One region of the Acinetobacter sp. CAU_H_S170_2 genome, then DNA from elsewhere that is predicted to be linked to it. Evidence: predicted binding sites of a transcription regulator. Region 1 holds the regulator's gene; each other region holds the start of a gene.
The links. The regulator PhoB, encoded in region 1, activates phosphate uptake and scavenging genes when phosphate is short. The targets are predictions, from matches to a motif close to TGTCATNAANCTGTCATAA.

Region 1 (4,557 bases):
GAGCCTTGATTTTCTTTGGATTCAATTTCTAAATGTGCTTGGTGCTGCATTAATACGTGTTTCACAATTGCGAGTCCTAAGCCTGTGCCACCCGTTTGTCGACTGCGCGCGCTGTCAACACGGTAGAAGCGTTCGGTTAAACGGGGCAGGTGCTTAGGATCAATGCCTATACCAGTATCTTCCACAGTAAAATAAGCCTGTTCACCATTGTCATGCCAACCCATGGTCACCGTTCCACCTTTCGGCGTGTATTTGATGGCATTGGTAATCAGATTACTAAAAGCGCTGGCTAACTCCATATCTGAACCGATTAAGTCGCAGTGACTGTCGATATCGAGATTGAGCGTATGCCCATAATCAATATTATAGGCATGCGCATCGTCATAAAGTTGGTTCATTAAGCTAGGCATATCAATGATTTGATTTTTAGCAATTTGCTTGTCATTTTCTAGGCGTGACAGTAATAGCAAATCATTCACCAAGGCATTCATGCGTTTGGCCTGTGCCTGCATTTGGTCAAAGGCCCGCTTCCAACGTGGGTTGAGATCTTCTTGGTCTGTAAAGGTTTCAATATAACCACTGAGTACTGTGAGCGGTGTGCGTAGTTCATGTGAAATGTTATCGACAAAGTCTTTACGCATTTGTTCGAGATTGTGCATGCGGGTCACGTCATAGGCGACCAGTAAGCGACTTTCTCCACCAAATCGAGTCATTTTGACTTGAACATAATGTTCATCAAAACTGGATGACTTCATTTTTAAGCCATCTGGTGCAGCATCAATATTATTGTAATAATCCACAAAACTTGGTTGGCGTAATAAAGTCAAAATATTACGGCCACGGTCATTTTGTTCGATGCCTAATAACCGTTCTGCAGCAGGGTTCCACCATTCAATTTGTTGCATGTCATCTATCAGCACCACGGCTTCTTGCAAAGCGACCAATGACGACTGCGCGCGATCAATCAACCCGACCATTTCCGCTTGTACAATCCGTTCTTGGCGCTGTGCACGATAAACATTGAACAATAATGCCCCCCAAATGCCCCCAAGGTTGGGTGGAACTTCGTAGGGACGATTGGAAATCCAGTCATTGACCAAATACAAAGAGCGCATTTGCAGAATGAAAAAAACGGCAAAGGCAAAGGAGATACACGTCCAAAAATAACCAACGCCAAAACCAATCAAGCTTGCAATCAGCAAGAAAAAGGCAAGGAGACGTAAGTCCTGTTTGGCAAAGCCCCATAAACTGCTATATCGCGTTTTTTTATGCTCGCGCGCAAGTTCAGGGACCGGGTAGGGTTCATACATAAAACAAAATTAACCTAGGGCGATATCCGCACGTGTAGAGAATCGATAGCCTGTACCGCGAACTGTTTGCACAAAGCGATCTGCAGCATAAGGCTCAAGTACTTTACGTAAGCGGCGAATATGCACGTCGATGGTACGGTCTTCAATATACACGTTTCCGCCCCAGACTTGGTCAAGAAGTTGCGCACGGGTGTAGGCACGCTCAGGATGAGTCATGAAGAAGGCCAATAAACGATACTCAGTTGGCCCCATGTCGAGGAAATTATTGCCAAAGCTGACCCGTTGGCTGACAGGGTCTAAGATTAAACCATTGGCATCAATCGATTTTTCACCGCTGAGCGCATTAGCACGGCGTAAAACAGCTTTAATGCGGGAAACCAATTCACGGGTCGAAAACGGTTTAGTCATGTAGTCATCTGCACCAGCATCCAGACCTTGCACTTTATGGTCTTCTTCACCACGTGCTGTGAGCATAATCACTGGAATTTCAGAGAGATTTTCATCGCGCTTGAGACGGCGACATAAATCTACACCACTGACGCCACCAGGCATCATCCAGTCGAGCAAGATCAAAGCAGGACGCTGATCCACAATCATTTGGTGGGCTTGTTTTGCATCTTCTGCTTGTAAGCATTGAAAGCCTGCCATATCCAACGAGGTGTGAATCATTTCTCGAATGGGAAGTTCATCATCGACGATTAAAATGTAGTCATCTTTCACAACGCAATATCCTATTGTAGGTAACGGCAGGCCGTTTTAATTTTATGACAGGCTTATTACAAAGATTAATTATGACAGTATCATTGCAAAAAACAGACGATTGATGAAATTTGCAAAAAAATGTGACAAAAAATCGTCATATTGGGATTCAAAATTAATGGAAGTTTAATCTAAATTGCATTCGAAAATTCCGATCTCATCCAAGTGAAAAGTCTTAGACATCCAATTTTGCCCGTGTATTGGGGTCTGAAAAGATTTCTAGAAGTGAAATAAATACAATACGGCTGGAGGATAAAACTTCTTCAAAGGATTGTTTAAACCCACTAACCACCCAACGGATCGCAATTTGTGTGACATAGCCATTGAGGCCTGTGGCGACCAGCGAAATTTCACGTTCGGACCGGTTAATTTGCGGCATCATCAGCATCACAAAGGCTTGAATCATCCGGTCAAAACGGGTCATGGTTTCATGAATCGTGGCTTGGTTATGTAATTCTTGCACCAACATTGCATCGATATAAATAATACGCGCCATGCGGGGATTATCTTTTAGGGTGGTAAGCAGGGCACGCAGTCCAGCATCAATCATTTTATGTGGATCTGAAGAGGCTTGCATGATGGCTTGCATGACATTGTGCTGTAACTCATCGATCAGCTTTAAAAAAATGGTTTGAAACAGTTGCTCACTTTTTTTAAACGACTCATAAAAATAACGTTCAGTAAGTTTGGCTTCATTACAAATATCTTTCACCGTCACGGCAAAAAAGCCGTGAGTGCCGTAGGCTTCAATGCCAGCTTCAATCAATTTTTCACGACGCAGCTGTTTACGTTCAGAAAGCGATAAGCCCTTGAATTGTCTTTCTTTGGTTTTATTATTATTATCGCTGTTTTGTTGTACTGGTTCAGATGCCGTCATCAGATTTCATCGCCCTATTTGAAAGCCAAGGTTTTGCATAGTTTAGCAATAAACCACGACTCTACCTATGCGTAGGCTTTAATCTCTAGCTGGTTTTCATAGACTTGACACTTTTGGCTATTAAATTTATGACAATTGATATTGTCAATTATAAAAAAAGCATCTACAGTCGATGTACAAAGATAAAGGACAACCACAATCTCATGAAGAATTTTAAAAATAAAGTTGCGGCAATTACAGGTGCAGGATCGGGTATTGGCCAACAATTGGCACTTTTATTGGCCAAGGCGGGCTGTCATGTATCATTGAGTGATGTCAATGAACAAGGGTTGGCGAAAACAGTTGAACTGCTACAAGGCACCAATGTACGTGTCACCACGAAAAAATTAGACGTCTCAGACCGTTTAGCGATGCAAGCGTGGGCTGAAGAAACCGTACAAAATCATGGTTCTGTGAATATGATTTTTAATAATGCCGGCGTTGCTTTGGGTTCAACCGTAGAAGGTGCATCCTATGAAGAGCTGGAATGGATCGTGGGGATTAATTTCTGGGGTGTGGTCTATGGCACCAAAGAGTTTTTGCCTTATATTAAGAAAACAGGCGATGGGCATATCATCAATATTTCCAGTTTATTTGGTCTGACCGCTCAACCGACTCAGTCTGCTTACAATGCCACTAAGTTTGCGGTGCGTGGCTTTACCGAGTCATTACGCCAAGAGTTAGATATGGAAAACTGTGGCGTGAGCGCATTGTGCGTGCATCCGGGTGGGATTCGAACCAATATTGCCAATGCAGCCAAAGTGAATGACAGCTTGCGTAGCATCGGGATGAACCCTGAGAAATCTGCACAGACCTTTAATAAATTATTACGCTGTCCACCCGAAGAAGCGGCACGTCAAATTTTAGAGGCGGTACAAAAAGACAAGCGTCGTTTATTGATTGGCAATGATGCGAAAACGCTAGATTTGATTCAGCGTATCTTACCGACGGGCTACCAAAAAGTGACGGCTTTTGCGACCAAATTAAGCCAAAGAAAGTCTTAATGTTGTGATGTAAAAAAACCCGCATTGGCGGGTTCTTTTATGCTTAATTTTAATGAGTGTCATGATCAAAAAACTGTTTTATTAAATATCCGTTTAACTTTAAATGAGCGTTTCAATGGTCTTTTTCTTCCAAATAAATTGATAATAAAGCCCCTGCATAATGCATAAGCTGACAAAGGCCAGTGCATAAGCATACCAAATCCCTTGGAGTCCCCACCATTCACTAAATAAGTAGGCACAGGGCACTTCAATCGCAATAATCGCAATGATATTGATGATCATGGGCATGGTGACTGTACCGCTGGCCCGCATAATGGAGGCAAAAATGGCACTGGCACCAAAGAATAAAATGGACCACAGCACAATAAATAACAGCTGTTGTCCTAGCTCGACCACCGCATGGTCCGTGATAAAGAGTGCCATGAGGTATTTGGAGAAAAGATAAGCCAAGACCACCAAGGAGCCTGTAATGATGATGTTCATGCCGAGCGCTGTACGCGTGACTTTGGCCAATAACTCGGATTTGCCTGCGCCAATGGCTTGTGCACCAAAAATCGATGCAGCAATG
Region 2 (4,557 bases), on a different contig from region 1:
TTTAATGGGGCGAGCTTGTTTGATGTTGAAGCCTTTAAGCCTGAAACAACCAATGCCATCATGGCGGCTTTATGGATCCATGATCTCCGTAATCCTAAGTCTGTAGCTAACCCAGAGGTCAAACTTGAACATCCTTTAGAACTGATGATGCACGGCGCCAATCACGGTGGCTTATGGCGTGTAGCTTATTTAGCACGTACTGCACTGCCCTTTGCAGCACTTTATGGCTTTGCCGCAGATAAACTACCTTTAGACAAAGTCTGGGCGAAGTTCAAAAAGTAAAATATGAACAGCATCGTTCATAAAATACAGAGCTAAAAAACGCTACCTTAGGTAGCGTTTTTTTATCATTGGTTTTTACGCATCAAATTAAACGAACTGTAGGAACAACCAGAACAAACCACCTGATAAACAGATCGTGGCTGGTAAGGTAAAGATCCAAGCCGAAAGAATGGTTCTCACTGTTGCAAAATTCAGACCTGACTTATTCGCCACCATGGTCCCTGCTACCGCAGAGTTCAATACGTGTGTGGTCGATACTGGCATACCAAAGCCATCCGCAGCTGCAATCGTAGTCATAGCCACTAACTCGGCTGACATACCTTGACCATAAGTCATATGGTTCTTACCAATACGCTCCCCCACAGTCACGACAATACGCTTCCAACCGACCATCGTACCTAGACCTAAAGCCAATGCCACAGCCACTTTCACCCACGTTGGGATGTACTGTAAGAATGAATCTAAGTTACTACGATATTCTTTTACTGTCTTTTTGCCCTCTTCCGACATCGCTGGCAATTGATTCGCTTTATCCAAACGTTTGAACGCTGTCGTGCTTAAGTACATGTCATTACGTAGTGCAGAAACTTCAGCTTCAGGAATATCTTTAAGATCTCCATAATGGCCAACACGCTCACCCAAATGATCTGTCAAACTGGCTAAAGCAGGTACGACTTCTGGGGTCATTTCTTTGGTTTGAATATATTGCGTGATCACCGTACGGGCTTTTTCATCTGCAATATCGTTATGATTCGGATAAATCACAGCCGCAGTTTGATCTGAAAGTTGAGCAAATGACTGAATGTGCTGTGAATCTAAATTCTTATTTAAAGAATAAGCCAAAGGCACAATACCAATCAAAATCAGCATGATTAGACCCATACCTTTTTGACCGTCATTTGAACCGTGAGCAAAACTTACACCTGTGCAAGTAAAAATCAAAATGGCACGAATCAGTGGAGGTGGTGGTTTGTTGCCTTCAGGTGGTTGGAACAGTTCCAGTTGTTTCTTAAAGATTTTTTTCACCAATAAGAACAACACTGCTGCAAAAGCAAAACCGATCATGGGTGAAAACAGTAAAGCTTTACCGACTTTAATCACCTGATCCATATCGACACCCGAAGCACCACTGCCTGAATGCATCAAGTAGTTCATGATGCCCACACCTAAGATCGAACCGATCAAAGTATGTGAACTTGATGCTGGAATACCCAAGAACCATGTGCCCAAGTTCCACAAAATCGCAGCAATCAACATGGCAAACACCATGGCAAAACCTGCGCCTGAGCTGACATTCATAATCAACTCAACGGGCAGCAGCGCAATAATACCGTAAGCCACTGCACCACTTGCGACCATAACCCCAAGAAAGTTACAGAAACCTGCCCACATCACCGCAACAGGTGCAGACAGTGCATTTGTATAAATGACCGTTGCAACCGCATTGGCAGTGTCGTGGAAGCCATTTACAAACTCAAAACCCAAAGCAATGAACAACGCCGTCGCTAAAAGAATTAAAGAGTAAAGATTCAGTGCAGGAACATGCGATAAGTCAGCAGAAAGCTGAAAGCCAATATAAATTAGCGTTGAAATAATGACCGTTAAAAACACCGGCATAAAAAATTTCGGTGTAGGTACGTGCACATTCGTCGACTTGACCTGTGTCACGTGCACCTGATCTTGGACGGGAGGAATATTAGAATTCATGCAGACGGCTAAAGAGGATATCAATATCCCCTATTGTTCAATTTAATTGTGACAATTATATGACAAATGCGTGTCACATGAAGCCAATTTTTTCATAATTGGCTTATTTTAGATCAGCAGTAAATCGCTTATAAGCCTTGAACGCACTGTGCTGGCTCAAAATTTAACTTTTCGGTGCGGATTACGCTGAATTATTTTCTTACATTTGGCTGTGCTGTCTGTAACAATCTGCTCCAATCAATATTTTTCATCTCTATTTCTTCTGATCTATTAACATAGCGGGTCTATATTTCACTTTCGTGAAAACTAAAGCTAAATCAGCCTTTTTTATTTGCCATATAGCCAATACCACTTGAATTAGGCATCAATCAACCTGCTTTTCTGCTAAAATATTGCACGTTTTGAAAACCTGTTTGTGAGTTTTGAATGTCTACACTTGCCACCTTAAAAGCACTTCTTGCCGAGCGCATCCTTATTATCGATGGTGCGATGGGTACCATGATTCAGCGTCACAAGCTCGAAGAAGAAGATTATCGTGGTGAACGCTTTGTAGATTGGGCTTCTGACCTCAAAGGTAACAATGACCTGTTGGTATTGACTCAACCGCAAATTATTCAAGGCATTCATGAAGCGTACCTCGATGCTGGTGCAGACATTATTGAAACCAACAGCTTTAACGGCACACGTGTTTCAATGTCGGATTACCACATGGAAGATCTTGTTCCCGAGATTAACCGCGAAGCGGCACGCTTAGCCAAAGCCGCTTGTGAAAAATATTCAACCCCTGACAAACCACGTTTTGTGGCAGGTGTATTGGGGCCCACATCACGTACCTGTTCGATTTCACCGAATGTAAATGACCCTGCGTTCCGCAACATTACTTTTGATGAACTCAAAGAAAACTACATCGAAGCGACGCATGCCTTGATTGAAGGTGGTGCAGACATCATCTTGATCGAAACCGTGTTCGATACCTTAAACTGTAAAGCTGCGATCTTTGCAGTAAAAGAAGTGTTCAAACAAATTGGTCGTGAACTTCCACTCATGATCTCAGGCACCATTACCGATGCATCTGGTCGTACCTTAACAGGTCAAACCGCAGAAGCGTTCTGGAACTCGGTTCGTCATGGTGACTTACTCTCAATTGGTTTTAACTGCGCCCTAGGTGCAGATGCCATGCGTCCACACGTGAAAACCATTGCTGATGTAGCCGATACTTTTGTTTCAGCGCATCCAAATGCAGGCTTGCCAAATGCTTTTGGTGAATATGACGAAACCCCTGAACAAACCGCAGCCTTCATTAAAGAATTTGCAGAAAGTGGTTTGATCAATATTACCGGTGGTTGCTGTGGTACAACGCCTGATCATATCCGTGCAATTTACAATGCAGTGAAAGACATTCAGCCACGTCAGGTGCCAGAAACCAAACCTGCCTGCCGTTTAAGTGGTTTAGAACCGTTTAACATTTATGATGATTCGCTATTCGTGAACGTCGGTGAACGTACCAACGTCACAGGCTCAAAAAAATTCCTACGTCTCATCCGTGAAGAAAAGTTTGCTGAAGCTTTAGAAGTTGCACAACAACAAGTTGAAGCTGGTGCACAAATCATCGACATTAACATGGATGAAGGGATGCTCGATTCGCAAAATGCGATGGTGCATTTCCTGAATCTGGTTGCATCTGAGCCTGATATTTCTCGTGTGCCAATCATGATTGACTCATCAAAATGGGAAATCATTGAAGCTGGTTTGAAATGCGTACAAGGTAAGCCAGTCGTCAACTCGATTTCCTTAAAAGAAGGTTATGACGAGTTTGTCGAAAAAGCGCGTTTATGCCGACAGTACGGTGCTGCGATAATTGTTATGGCCTTTGATGAAACAGGACAAGCTGATACTGCTGAACGCAAGCGTGAAATCTGTAAACGTTCTTATGATGTTTTAGTCAATGATGTTGGCTTCCCTGCCGAAGATATTATTTTTGACCCGAACGTGTTTGCAGTTGCAACAGGGATTGAAGAACATAATAACTATGGCGTCGACTTTATTGAAGCCACAGGTTGGATCAAGCAAAACCTACCGCATGCTATGATCTCAGGTGGTGTCTCTAACGTCTCCTTCTCCTTCCGTGGTAATGAACCTGTACGTGAAGCGATTCACTCTGTGTTCCTTTACTATGCCATCAAACAAGGCATGACCATGGGGATCGTCAACGCGGGTCAAATGGCGATTTATGACGATATTCCAAAAGAACTGAAAGATGCTGTTGAAGATGTTGTTCTGAATCAAAACCAAGGTGAATCAGGTCAAAACGCCACAGAAAAATTGCTTGAAGTGGCAGAAAAATTCCGTGGTCATAGTGGCGCGCAGCGTGAAGCTGAAAACCTTGAATGGCGCAATGAATCCGTTGAAAAACGTCTCGAATATGCGTTGGTAAAAGGCATCACTACCTATATCGACGAAGATACCGAAGAAGCCCGCCTCAAAGCTAAACGTCCACTGGATGTGATTGAAGGTGCTTTGATGGATGGCATGAACGTGGTCGGTGATCTGTTCGGTTCGGGTAAAATG
Region 3 (4,557 bases), on a different contig from region 1:
ATAACTCAAACCGCGACGTGCAAGCGATTCCGCATTTGCAGGTTGTTTTTGTTGATTAGCAATTAAAGCCAAATACAAAAAGGTCTCACTCGACTGTGGTGCTAAACGCTGTGCTTGCATGGCGTAGCTTTGTGCTTGACTCCACTGGCCTTGGCGATAGGCCGTTTGTGTTTTTTGCATCAGACTTTTAAAAGCAGGAAGCTGTCGCCCATCATCAAACTGTTGTTTGCTTTTCTGCTCAGGAATCACAATCTTCTGACGTTGAATTTCTTCGCGGTCATAAGGGTGAATTGTAACTCCTGAGGGTGTTTTCTGCTCTTTATCCGCCTGTGTCGGCTTTTCAGGTATCTTTTTTTCAGATGGCTGTGGGAGGCTTTGACAGCCTGCCACAGTCACGATGGTTGCTAAGATACTTAAACGTTTAAACCACATCAAAATTTAAATCCGTCCTATTTATTCAGGTTGATAGCTACCACTCGAAATGACTTGCGTCTCATCTTCTAAGTTACGCTGCATGTTCGATTCACTTTCACGAATATAGTTGTCTATGCTGTCGCCTTGTTCAGGTGTAGCTTGGTAACCATCTGTTTCAGGATTGTAAGTGGGTTCAACTTGATAATGCGGTAAGCCACATGTGGTTGCTTTGCGTGGTACGGTGTTTCGCAAGAGGGGAATATACATTGCACCCTCACAACCTTGCGCGGCAAGATAACCCGTGCCACGATCAATCCAATGCCATTGCACATCATCCGGTTGGCGTAAGTTGACTGGTTTTTGACGCAGCTGGCTCATTACACTTGTCCACACTGGCAACGCACCTGAAGAACCTGTTAAGCCAGTTTGTTTATTGTCATCTAAACCTAGCCAAACCACAGAAACATAATTGCCCGAGTAACCTGCAAACCATGAGTCACGGGTGTCATTGGTGGTTCCAGATTTGCCTGCAAGCTGAAGCGAGTTCGGTAGAGTGTTATAAGCTGAACGACCTGTACCTGAGGTCATCACTTGTTGTAGACCATAGTTCAGGACATAGGCAGAAGCAGGGTCAATGGTTTGTTGGACATTTAAACCATAACGGGTCAGCAAGCGACCATTTTGATCGACAACAGTACGAATGGATTTAGTCGGATACTTAAAACCGCCTGTGGCAAAGTTGCCATAAATGCTGAGCATTTCCATCGGAGACATGTCTACCGCACCCAAGAAAATGGATGGATAGGTTGGGATGTTACTGGTCACACCAAAACGTTTTAGGTGGTTACTAAACGTCGATAAACCAAACTCTTGACCAAGGCGAACTGCTGACAAGTTATATGAATTAGACAGTGCCTGTACCATTGGTACAACGCCGTGTTCGCCACCACTATAGTTCTTGGGTGTCCATGCTTTACCATTGGCTTGAATACTAATGCTACTGTCTTCAATTGGGCTGGCCCAGTTGTAACGTCCCGACTGAATCGCACTGAGGTAAATCACCGGTTTAAGTAGTGAACCGACTTGACGTTTGGCATCGAGTGCACGGTTAAAACCAGTAAAGTCTTGGGTTGAACCAACAGCTGCAACCAATTCACCATTTTCAGGATGAGCAACCAACACCGCACCTTGCAGCTCTTTTAGACGACTTGAACCACGGCTTAAGCGACCAACAGTCGATTTAAACGCATCTTGAATTTTGGTTTGTGCAATTGGATCGAGCGTTGTAAAGATGCGTAGACCTTGGTTGGTCAAATCACCTTCTTGGTATTCGGTACGTAACTGACGGCGTACAATGTCTAAGAAATCTGGGAAACGTGAAGGGCCGAGAGTCGGTTTGGCAATCACATTTAAAGGGCGAGCTGTTTCAGTTTCATATTGTTCTTGGGTCAGATAGCCCATGACCAACATATTGTTTAAAACAATATTACGGCGCTTTTTCGCAGCTTCTGGGTTACGCCAAGGGTTATATAAGGTTGGACCTTGTACCAAACCCACCAAATAAGCTTGTTGCGCAATATTTAGCTCACGCAAAGGCATGCCGAAGTAAAACTGTGAAGCCAAACCATAACCATTAATAGAATAGTTGCCGTTTTGCCCGAGGTTCACTTCATTGAGATAGGCTTCTAAAATTTCATCTTTGTCATAGTGAAACTCAACCAATAATGCCATAAATGCTTCATTGACTTTACGCTTAATGGTTTTTTCAGGGGTGAGGTAGAAGTTTTTCACCAACTGTTGGGTCAGTGTTGAACCACCTTGACGTTTTCCACCCGTTACATTACTCACAATCGCACGTGCCGTACCACGAATTGAAACGCCGTGGTGACTATAGAAATTACGATCTTCTGTTGCAATTAAAGCCTCAATTAAAGGCTTAGGGACTTTGTCGAGTTTAATCAGGACACGGTCTTCATTATGCTGCGGATAAATCCCGCCAATCAGCATCGGCTCTAAACGTGCAATCCCTGTAGATGAGGGTTTAGTTGCACTGACTTCAGCCACTTGCTCATTGGCAAAGGTGACTTTAAGCACTTGTTCAGGCTCGACACTATCACCGAAGTCAAAGCCACGGGTATGTACATATAGCTCATTGCCAGAACTGACAAAGTTCCCTGATTTGGTATAGTTTTCCGAGGACTTATAGCCCAAAAGTTTTAACTCTTGAGTGAAGTCAGCCTGATTGACAGGGGCATTGGTATACACTTCGAGTGGGCGTGCGAATACCTTCGCAGGAATGTCCCAGCGCTTGCCTTCAAACTTGTCACGTACAACGGAGTCGAGTCTTATTAAATAAATACTAAACACCAAGAATGCTGCAATGACTAAGATGCAGAAGATCAGTGCAATTAAACCTATGCCACGTTCTGACTTCATAAATACGAATAAGATCCTGAGAAATTGTGCTAATCATGCGAAGCTTTTCGCTAATTTGCAATAATTAAACTGTGAACAAACTGAAATATAGACAATTCCGCGAGTAGGAGCAGTCACTTTAGTTTTTGAATCAATTTAAATAAATAATGTTATGATAGGCGGGAATCGTAGCGGAGCGATGTTGCAGGTGCAAATTTCACATAAAACATTTCGAAACATAGGCTTAATTGGACGTCCAGATAAGTCTTCAGTCGTCGAAACCTTATGTCTTATTCATGATCATCTACTCAGCTTAGGGTTACATCCCGTTTTTGATGCGCAAACCGCTGAACTGGTTCCTTATAAAAATACACAAACGGTGAGTCGTGCACTTCTGGGTGAAGTGGTCGATTTGGTGATTGTGGTGGGCGGGGATGGCTCACTTCTGCATGCTGCACGTGCCTTGGTTAAATTTAATACTCCTGTAATGGGTGTAAACCGAGGGCGTTTGGGTTTTTTAACCGACATCAAGCCGACTGAAGTGATTTTTAAGCTCGATCAAGTTTTAAAAGGTGAGTTTCAGTTAGATCGTCGTTTCTTATTGGAAATGGAAATTCGCTCAAAGGGCGAGACGATTTATGATGCGATTGCCCTAAACGATGTGGTACTACACTCGGGTAAGTCGGTGCATATGATTGACTTCGAACTGAATATCGATGGTCAATATGTCTACCGTCAACACAGTGATGGTTTGATTGTATCGACGCCTACGGGTTCAACAGCCTATTCGTTGTCAGGTGGTGGCCCAATCGTGCATCCGGGGATGGATGCGATTGCTTTGGTACCGATGCATCCACATACCTTGTCTTCACGCCCGATTGTGGTGGGTGGACACAGTGAAATTAAGCTTCTGATTCGTGAAAACCGTGTCTTGCCGATGGTCAGTGCCGATGGTCAACACAGTGTTTCACTCAATGTGGGTGATAGCTTACATATTCGTAAGCACCCCTTTAAACTGAATTTATTACATCCACCGGGTTATGATTTTTATATGTCATGCCGAACTAAACTTGGGTGGAACCAAGATTTTGACTCTTTTCAACAGGATTAAATCATGAATATTGAACAGATGCTTTCTATTTTAGATGCCGATATTGTTGAGCGTTTAAAAACAGCTGTAGAAATTGGTAAATGGCCAAATGGCGTTGCGTTGACTGCTGAACAACGTCAAACTTGTATGCAAGCCGTTATTGCTTGGGAGCATCAGAATACTCCTGAAAAAGAACGTACGGGTTATATCGATAAAGGGCATAAAGAAGAAGGAGAGGAGTGTGATTCTCATGAGCCTGAACCAGAATTTAAACCTATTCGTTTTATTTAATTGATTAAAATACGTTGAATCGCTCAGCAACAGATGCTTGGTGATTCAACAACTCAATTTAAAAGAATAACCTTCAAAACTGTTTCAATCATTATGCTTATAAAAATAATAAAGCTCACTCGACTCAGTTTGTTCTTCATTACTGTAATTTCGAGCAATGTATTTGCAGAGCCAATAAGTGATGCAAGCAAAATTGAATGTTTATTAGATGTTTTTGTTTTACCGAGTCAAAATTTTCAAAATCCCGTCACACAATACACATCAATGAAAAATGATGGTTATCCGATGTTATTGATTGGAATAAAGATCCATAACGCCTATGCAGGCGAAGCATCGAAAAAGATAAA

Region 2: AC5EUN_RS11650 (inorganic phosphate transporter) is a predicted target of PhoB. The motif match lies at 2,036-2,054, and genes of this name have one in related genera.
Region 3: AC5EUN_RS04540 (NAD(+) kinase) is a predicted target of PhoB. The motif match lies at 2,921-2,939, and genes of this name have one in related genera.

The regions. Positions count from the first base shown of each region.
Region 1 covers NZ_JBZYAE010000004.1:5,430-9,986, forward strand. The annotation lists gene phoR (phosphate regulon sensor histidine kinase PhoR) at 1-1,310, opposite strand, end outside; gene phoB (phosphate regulon transcriptional regulator PhoB) at 1,320-2,030, opposite strand; gene AC5EUN_RS17520 (TetR/AcrR family transcriptional regulator) at 2,245-2,946, opposite strand; gene AC5EUN_RS17525 (SDR family NAD(P)-dependent oxidoreductase) at 3,150-3,989, shown strand; gene AC5EUN_RS17530 (MATE family efflux transporter) at 4,089-4,557, opposite strand, start outside.
Region 2 covers NZ_JBZYAE010000001.1:2,357,313-2,361,869, forward strand. The annotation lists gene AC5EUN_RS11645 (hypothetical protein) at 1-282, shown strand, start outside; gene AC5EUN_RS11650 (inorganic phosphate transporter) at 370-1,989, opposite strand; gene metH (methionine synthase) at 2,416-4,557, shown strand, end outside.
Region 3 covers NZ_JBZYAE010000001.1:922,713-927,269, forward strand. The annotation lists gene AC5EUN_RS04530 (tetratricopeptide repeat protein) at 1-432, opposite strand, end outside; gene mrcB (penicillin-binding protein 1B) at 454-2,850, opposite strand; gene AC5EUN_RS04540 (NAD(+) kinase) at 3,002-3,940, shown strand; gene AC5EUN_RS04545 (YeaC family protein) at 3,944-4,210, shown strand; gene AC5EUN_RS04550 (hypothetical protein) at 4,304-4,557, shown strand, end outside.